DNA from 2 places in the Neorhizobium descurainiae genome. Region 2 is predicted to be linked to the other one. Evidence: predicted binding sites of a transcription regulator. Region 2 holds the regulator's gene; the other holds the start of a gene.
The links. The regulator LexA, encoded in region 2, represses DNA repair genes until DNA is damaged. The targets are predictions, from matches to a motif close to TGTTCNNNNTGTGTTCNG.
Positions count from the first base shown of each region.

Region 1: ACMGE0_RS16635 (2'-5' RNA ligase family protein) is a predicted target of LexA. The motif match lies at 1,388-1,405, and genes of this name have one in related genera.

Region 1 is NZ_JBLFFK010000008.1:243,175-246,584, forward strand. It holds gene ACMGE0_RS16630 (VOC family protein) at 92-574, opposite strand; gene ACMGE0_RS16635 (2'-5' RNA ligase family protein) at 659-1,318, opposite strand; gene ACMGE0_RS16640 (nuclear transport factor 2 family protein) at 1,448-1,912, opposite strand; gene ACMGE0_RS16645 (alpha/beta fold hydrolase) at 1,928-3,349, opposite strand.
Region 2 is NZ_JBLFFK010000005.1:271,099-274,508, forward strand. It holds gene ACMGE0_RS12435 (ComEC/Rec2 family competence protein) at 1-1,765, shown strand, start outside; gene lexA (transcriptional repressor LexA) at 1,746-2,468, opposite strand; gene ACMGE0_RS12445 (VOC family protein) at 2,671-3,410, shown strand, end outside.

The DNA of each region.
Region 1 (3,410 bases), on a different contig from region 2:
CTCCCCGGCCTTTGCGGCCGGGTAGGGAGGCTGCTTTCAGCCTGAAGTACAAGCCTGGAGAGAATGCGCGCAAAACCGAGGGCGGCTTGCATCACCCCCGATAGGCCGCTTCCAGCTTGGCGATCTCGATTCTTTTCATCTGATACATCGCCTGCAGGACGCGATCGGCCCGGTCGGCATCGCCATCCGTCAGCATTTTCGGAAGCCTGGCGTAGTTGACCTGCCAGAAGAGGCCGTAGCGGTCCGTCAGCCAGCCGCAGGGCTTTTCCTCCCCGGTTTCGACAAGCGCGTCGTAATACCGGTCGATCTCTTCCTGCGTCTCGCAATGGATGAGAAGGGAAATGGCGCCGTTGAACTTCGCCCAGGGGCCGGCGTTGATCGCGGCAAAGCTCTGGCCTTCGAGCTCGAAGCCCATGGCCATGACGGAGCCTTTCCGGCCGGGACCTGCATCGCCATAATGCGTGACATCGGTGATGCGGGATTCGTCGAAGACCGAAACGTAGAAATTGACGGCTTCTTCCGCGTTGCCCTCGAACCAGAGATGCGGAACGATCTTGTGTTTCTGGATGGCCATGTATCTTTCTCCTCTATTGGGTGACCGCCCTGAGGACGTTTGAACATCTGCCGATCCGACAGGCCTTCCGAGAAAATCGGGGGCTCAAATCAGAAAGCGTAATTGCTCCGGAGCGGAGGGATAGGGCGGCGCATCGGGATCGAAACGCCACCGTCCGAACTCCTCGTGCCGGCTTTCGCCGTAATGGCTGTAGATCAGCAGGAATTCCTCGGCGACCCAGCCATACGGCTTCTCGACGGGCAATGGATCGATCTTCCCGCAATCGTAGATGACGGTCACGTGGGGTTCGAGGGACGTTAGCGGAAAACGGGGAAGATTGTGCCGCGTCAGCGTGTTCCGCAGCGTCCGCACGAAGCCTCGGAGTTCCCGGTTGACGGCAGAGCTTGTCAGGACGAGATGCCTCTTTCCTCCGAACAAGTCGCTGCCATCGAGATCGATGCGGATGGGCCTCGCCCTGATCCTGCGTATCGCCGCATCGATGGATGGAATGAGATGGCGCGGAGGTTCATCGAATTGCTCCATGCACAGCAGCGTCATGTGCAGGAGCTCGGCCGGATAGGCGGCCCGCCGGGCCCTGTTCCCGGCATGTCTGGCGGCATCGCGATTCATGCGCCGAGAGGCAAAGGGCGTCGGCTTCAGGCAGAAGAACAGCTTGCTCGGATGCGGCCGAGCCCTTCCCTGGAAAGCAGGCCAATCCTCGCCGAAGGGGAGCGAAGATTGGCTGTATGCGTGTCGCAAGCTCATCCTGCTACTGTCCTGGCCATCCGGTCTGATGCCGTCGATCGAAGCCTAGCGGGACTCGTCTTGCGTGTAAAGAACAAATAGTGAACATATCGGATTGTGGCTAATCCGCCAGCCGTTCCGGCAGCGGCTTCAGCGGATAGGCGGCCCAGAAGAACGTGTCGGCGGCGGCCTGGTCGTAGGAAAAGTTGCGTGCTTCCTTGATCTTGCCGTCCTCGATGCGGAAGGCGAGCACCCAGATGGTATCGACATTGGCGCCTTCGCGGTTCGACCAGCCGCGATGCATGTCGACGACCCAGTTCCCGTCGGCCAGCAGGGCGATGAGTTCTGCCCGGAAGCCCGCCTTGCCGAGCTGCCGGAAGAAGCGGCGACTTCCGCCTTGCCGCGCTTGGTGCCGGCCAGCGGATGGTGGCCGGGAATGTGCCACTCGATGTCGTCGGCGAAGAAATCGGCGACCTTGCCCATGTCGCCGGCCGCATAGGCGGCATAGTAATCGGCGATGACCTTGCGGTTTTCCTCCGGACTGGCGGCCATGGCGGGCGCTCCTGAAAAGAGGGCCGCAGCGACGAGCAAAGCTCGGGTGATGGTTCCGGACATGGTTTCCTCCTTGGTTCAGCGGGTCTGGCGCGCGCGCTCGGCCGCGCGGGCGACGAGGCCGCGGTCGCCGGTCTCGTGGGTATGGGTCATGGTGAGCGCGGAAACCTTCCAGGCGCCGTTCGCTTTGACGAGTTCGTAGCGGTAATGGCCCATCAGCACCCAGAGATCGTCTTCGATGCGGTGGGTGGCCTGGAAATCGGCCTCGGCGGTGGCGGTCGTGCCGCGCATTCCGGTGATCGCATGGTTGGTAACGAGATGCAGCGTTTCGTCGAAGCCGGGCAGGAAGCCCGACCATTGCTCGATCACCGCGTCGGCCGGCCGGATGGCCGCTTCGCCGCCCCAGAGGCTCGTATAGTCGAGCTTCACCTCGTCGGCGAGGGCGCGGCGGACACGATCCCATTGATGCCGGTCGGCGCCGGCTGCGATATCGGTGATCGCATCGACGATCGCCGCGCGATCCTCAAGGCTCACCGGCTGAGGCGCGCCGGCCCGGGTGAAATGCGCCGCGACGGCATCGGCGGCGACTTTGACCGGTTCCGGCCGGTCGTAGAAATCGAACTGGCTGACGCCGTCGAGCCAGAGCTCGGACTTTTCGCCGGGAAGCAGGGCGTAGAAGGCATGTGCGCCCTGCGGCACGGCGGCGGCCTCCGAATGGACCATCAGCACCGGCTTGTCGAGTTTAGCTCCGAGCGAAACGGAATCGTATGTGAGCCACGGTTCCCAGGAGGCGAGATTGAAACGGTTGTCGTATTGCGGGATGAGGCCGCGATCCGCCTCGGTGTAGTAGGGGATCCGGTACATGAGCGAGGTCCGGTCGGTCTGGCTGGCGGCGGTGACGATCTGCGGCCTGCCTTGGCGTTCGGCGTCCTCCGCCTCACGCGAGGTGACGATCAGCCCGGCGACGCCGTCCGGACCGCCATAGACCTGTTCGACGATTTCCCGGTTGTGCAGCCAGGGCGCGACCAGCGCGACCGATGCGAAGTTCGCATTGCCCGTCGCGGCTGCGGCCATGTATCCGGCCGAGGCGCAGATGCCGAGGCCGTGCACCTGGGTACCATCGACTTCCGGCAGCGCCGTCATGAAGGCGGCGGCTGCCGCGAGATCGCCGGTCTTCGTCGCCGGGTCCTCCCTGAAGCGGGGCTCGCCGCCGGATTCGCCCCAGCCGCGATAGTCGAAGGCGAGTGCGGCAAAGCCCCGTTCGGCCATCTCGCGGGCATAAAGGCCGGACATCTGCTCCTTGATCGAGGTCCAGGCACCGGCAACGACCACGCCGGGGCGCCTTTCGCCGCGCGGGTAATCGGCGGGCAGATAAAGCGTGCCGGCAAGCGTCGCACCTTCGTTCTCGAAGGAAACCTTGCGCGTCTGGATGTCGGCGGCAAAGGCGGCGGAGGTCATCATCGCTGCGCAGAAAGTTGAAAGAGCCGTGGTCTTCATCATGCGTCTCCTCTCCGTTCGGATGACGGGAGGGTCGTAGCTTCGCAGGCATTCCGCAGGCGCG
Region 2 (3,410 bases):
TGCCGTCGGGTTCTTCTACGGCGCGCCGAAAAGAGAGGCGGGCCCGGCGCCCCCGCGCGCCTGGTTTGCGGAAGTCGAAAGCCGGCTTTTCGATCTGCGCAGCGCGATCGCGACCCGTATCCGCGAGGCGGTGCCGGGTGACGCCGGCGCCTTCGCCGCCGCGATCGTGACGGACGAGCGGCGGGCGATCTCCGAGGAAACGACCGAGGCGCTGCGCCTTTCGGGGCTTGCCCATATCGTCGCGATCTCGGGGCTCAACATGGCGCTCGCCGCCGGCATCTTTTTCGTCGGCGTCCGCACCGCGCTTTCATTCTTCACCGGTTTCGCGCAGGCCTATCCAGTCAAGAAGATCGCCGCTTTCGGCGCGCTTCTCATGGCGACCGCCTATTACCTGATTTCCGGCTTCGGGGTCTCGGCGGAACGGGCCTATATCATGATGGCGGTGATGCTCGTCGCGGTCTTCTTCGACCGGCCGTCGATCAGCCTGCGCAACGTGGCGCTCTCCGCCCTCGTCATCATCGCCATCTCGCCCTCGGAAATATTGGGCCCGAGCTTCCAGATGTCCTTTGCCGCGACCGCAGCCCTGGTTGCCGGCTACGCGCTCTGGAAACATCGGGCGGAAAAGCGCGATCCGGAGCCGCTGCCGTTCCGTCACCCTGCGGTGACGCCGGTTCTGGCCTCCTGGAATTTCGCCGCCGGCATCTTCGTGACATCGCTGATCGGCGGCATCTCTACGGCGATCTTTTCCGTCGAGCACTTTCATCGCATCGCGACCTACGGGCTGGCCGCCAATCTCGCCGCCATGCCGGTCATCTCCTTCGTGGTCATGCCGATGGGGCTGATCGGCATGCTGCTGATGCCCTTCGGGCTGGACGCGCCTTTCCTGAAGCTCATGGGGCTCGGTCTGGAGGCGGTGATCGCGATCGCCAAGCACGTGGCGGCCTGGGGCGGCGACGTCGGCATCGGCCGCCAGCATCCCGGGTTCCTCGCGGTGGCGACCGCGGGTTTTCTTCTGTTGACGCTGCTCAGAACCAGGCTCCGGCTCGTCGGTATTCCGTTCCTCGCCGCGGCCCTGCTGCTCTCCTGGCAGGAGCGCTCGAAACCCCTCCCGGATCTGCTGGTTTCCGAGGACGGCACGATGGTTGCGCTGGTGAACGGAGAAAATGTTGCGGCGAACCGCAGCCGCCCGCCGGATTTCATCTACGGCCAATGGAAGCGCGCGCTTCTCATTGGCGATCCCGTAAAGCCGGAAATGTCACCGCCGAGGGACAGGTCGCCCGATGCCGAATCTTCCGGGACGAAATCCCCGGATGCCGGGGCGGCCGAACGGCGTGACCTGACCGCAGAGGAAATCGAAACCGCCCGAGCCCGCATCAGGGAGGCGCCTGCCGGCCATTTCATCTGCACGCCCCGCATCTGGTGCGCCACAAGGACCGCCGCAGGCGTCATCGTCGCGTCCGTAGAGGACGGTCGCTATGCCGGCGCGGCCTGCGATGCGGCCGATCTCGTCATCGCGCCACGCGCCCGCTTCGACCGCTGCCGTTCCGGCGCGCTGATGATCAACGGCGATACGCTGCGCAGGACCGGCGCCCTCGAAGTATTTCTCAACGGCGCCAGGGAGATCCGCCATTGGCGGATCCATGCCGCCATGGCCGGCCGGGACCGTCCCTGGACCCGACACCGCCATTACGACTGGCGGAGCCAGACATTCAACTCGGCGCTGCCGGAAGCGCTCCGGCCGCTGATCAGTGATAGCGGCGGATGAGGCCGACGAGCTTGCCCTGGATCTTCACCCGGTCGGGGCCGAAGATGCGGGTCTCGTAAGCCGGGTTCGCGGCTTCGAGCGCGATCGAGGCGCCGCGGCGGCGGAAGCGCTTCAGCGTCGCTTCCTCGTCGTCCACCAGCGCCACGACGATATCGCCGGGATTGGCCGTATTGCTGTTGCGGATGATCACCGTGTCGCCGTCGAGAATGCCGGCCTCGATCATCGAGTCGCCCTTGACCTCCAGCGCGTAGTGTTCGCCGGAACCGAGCATCTCGGCCGGCACGGCGATGTCATGCGTGTTGTTCTGGATGGCCGAGAGCGGCACGCCCGCCGCGATGCGGCCCATGACGGGAACCGTGGTGGCGCTGGAGACGTCGTCGTTCGCAGCCGGCTTTGCAGGGACGGCGGCGACAGGCTGCGTCTTGCCGAGACTGCCTTCGATGACGCTCGGCGAAAAGCCGCGGCGTGGCTGCAGGCTCGGCTGATAGGCTTCCGGCAGCTTGATGACTTCCAGCGCCCGCGCCCGGTTCGGCAGGCGGCGGATGAAGCCGCGTTCCTCGAGTGCCGTGATCAGCCGGTGGATGCCGGACTTCGATGCGAGGTCGAGCGCATCCTTCATCTCGTCGAAGGAAGGCGGCACGCCGGATTCCTTCATGCGTTCGTGAATGAACAGAAGCAATTCCTGCTGTTTGCGCGTGAGCATGTGTTGGCACCCTGAGAGTCGGAAACAAATCCAGAACGGACACTATATGTTCCATATGTGTTCCGCAAGTCCCTAAATTTTGGTGAAGTATGGTGATTTTTTCTTCATGGAAGAACGCCACATATCTCTTTTCTCGCCACTTGCGCGGAGCCGGTCCGCTGCCAATGTAGTTTTTGCTGTACCGCATTCTGGGGGCCATCGCGTGAATGCAAGATCGATCGACCATCTCGTCCTGCCGGTGGCGCAGCTGGCGCTTGCGCGCTCGCGGTTTTCCGAGCTTGGTTTTACTGTGGCAGCCGATGCGTTTCATCCGTTCGGCACGGCCAATGCCTGCGTGTTCCTCTCGGACGGCGCCTATCTCGAGCCGCTGGCGATCGCCAACCGCCGTCACGCGTCTGCGGCGGCCAAGCGCGGTAATGTCTTCACCGCGCGCGATCTTGCTTTCCGCAAGGCAAGGGTGAGGCAGGGCTTTTCCGCGCTCGCGGTTGCCACCGTCGATGCCGCCGCCGATCACCAGCGCTTCAAGCTCAGGGGCGTTTCGGCAGGCGATATGCTGGAATTCTCCCGCGGCGTGAGGATGCCGGACGGTTCGCAAACCGAGGCAAGCTTCCGGCTGGCCTTTGCGGGCGACGATCGCACGCCGGATTTCTTCCTCTTCTCCGCCCAGCGCATCAACCCGCTGCCGGCCGATCGCGGCGAGCTGGAACGCCACGCCAACGCGGTCACCGGTTTGAGCGAGATCGTTCTTTCAGCCCCGGTGCCTTCCGAATTCACGCCGCTGATGGAGCAGGTGCTGATGACGGAAGCGGAGATCGAACCGTCCGTCATCAGGCTTGCCGCCGCCAATGCCCGCATCCGCATTGCGCAAGACCGGGACCTTGAGGCGGAATTCGCGCTCGCGCCGGTGCCGGATGCCGGGGGGCTCCGGGGCCGGGCGATCCT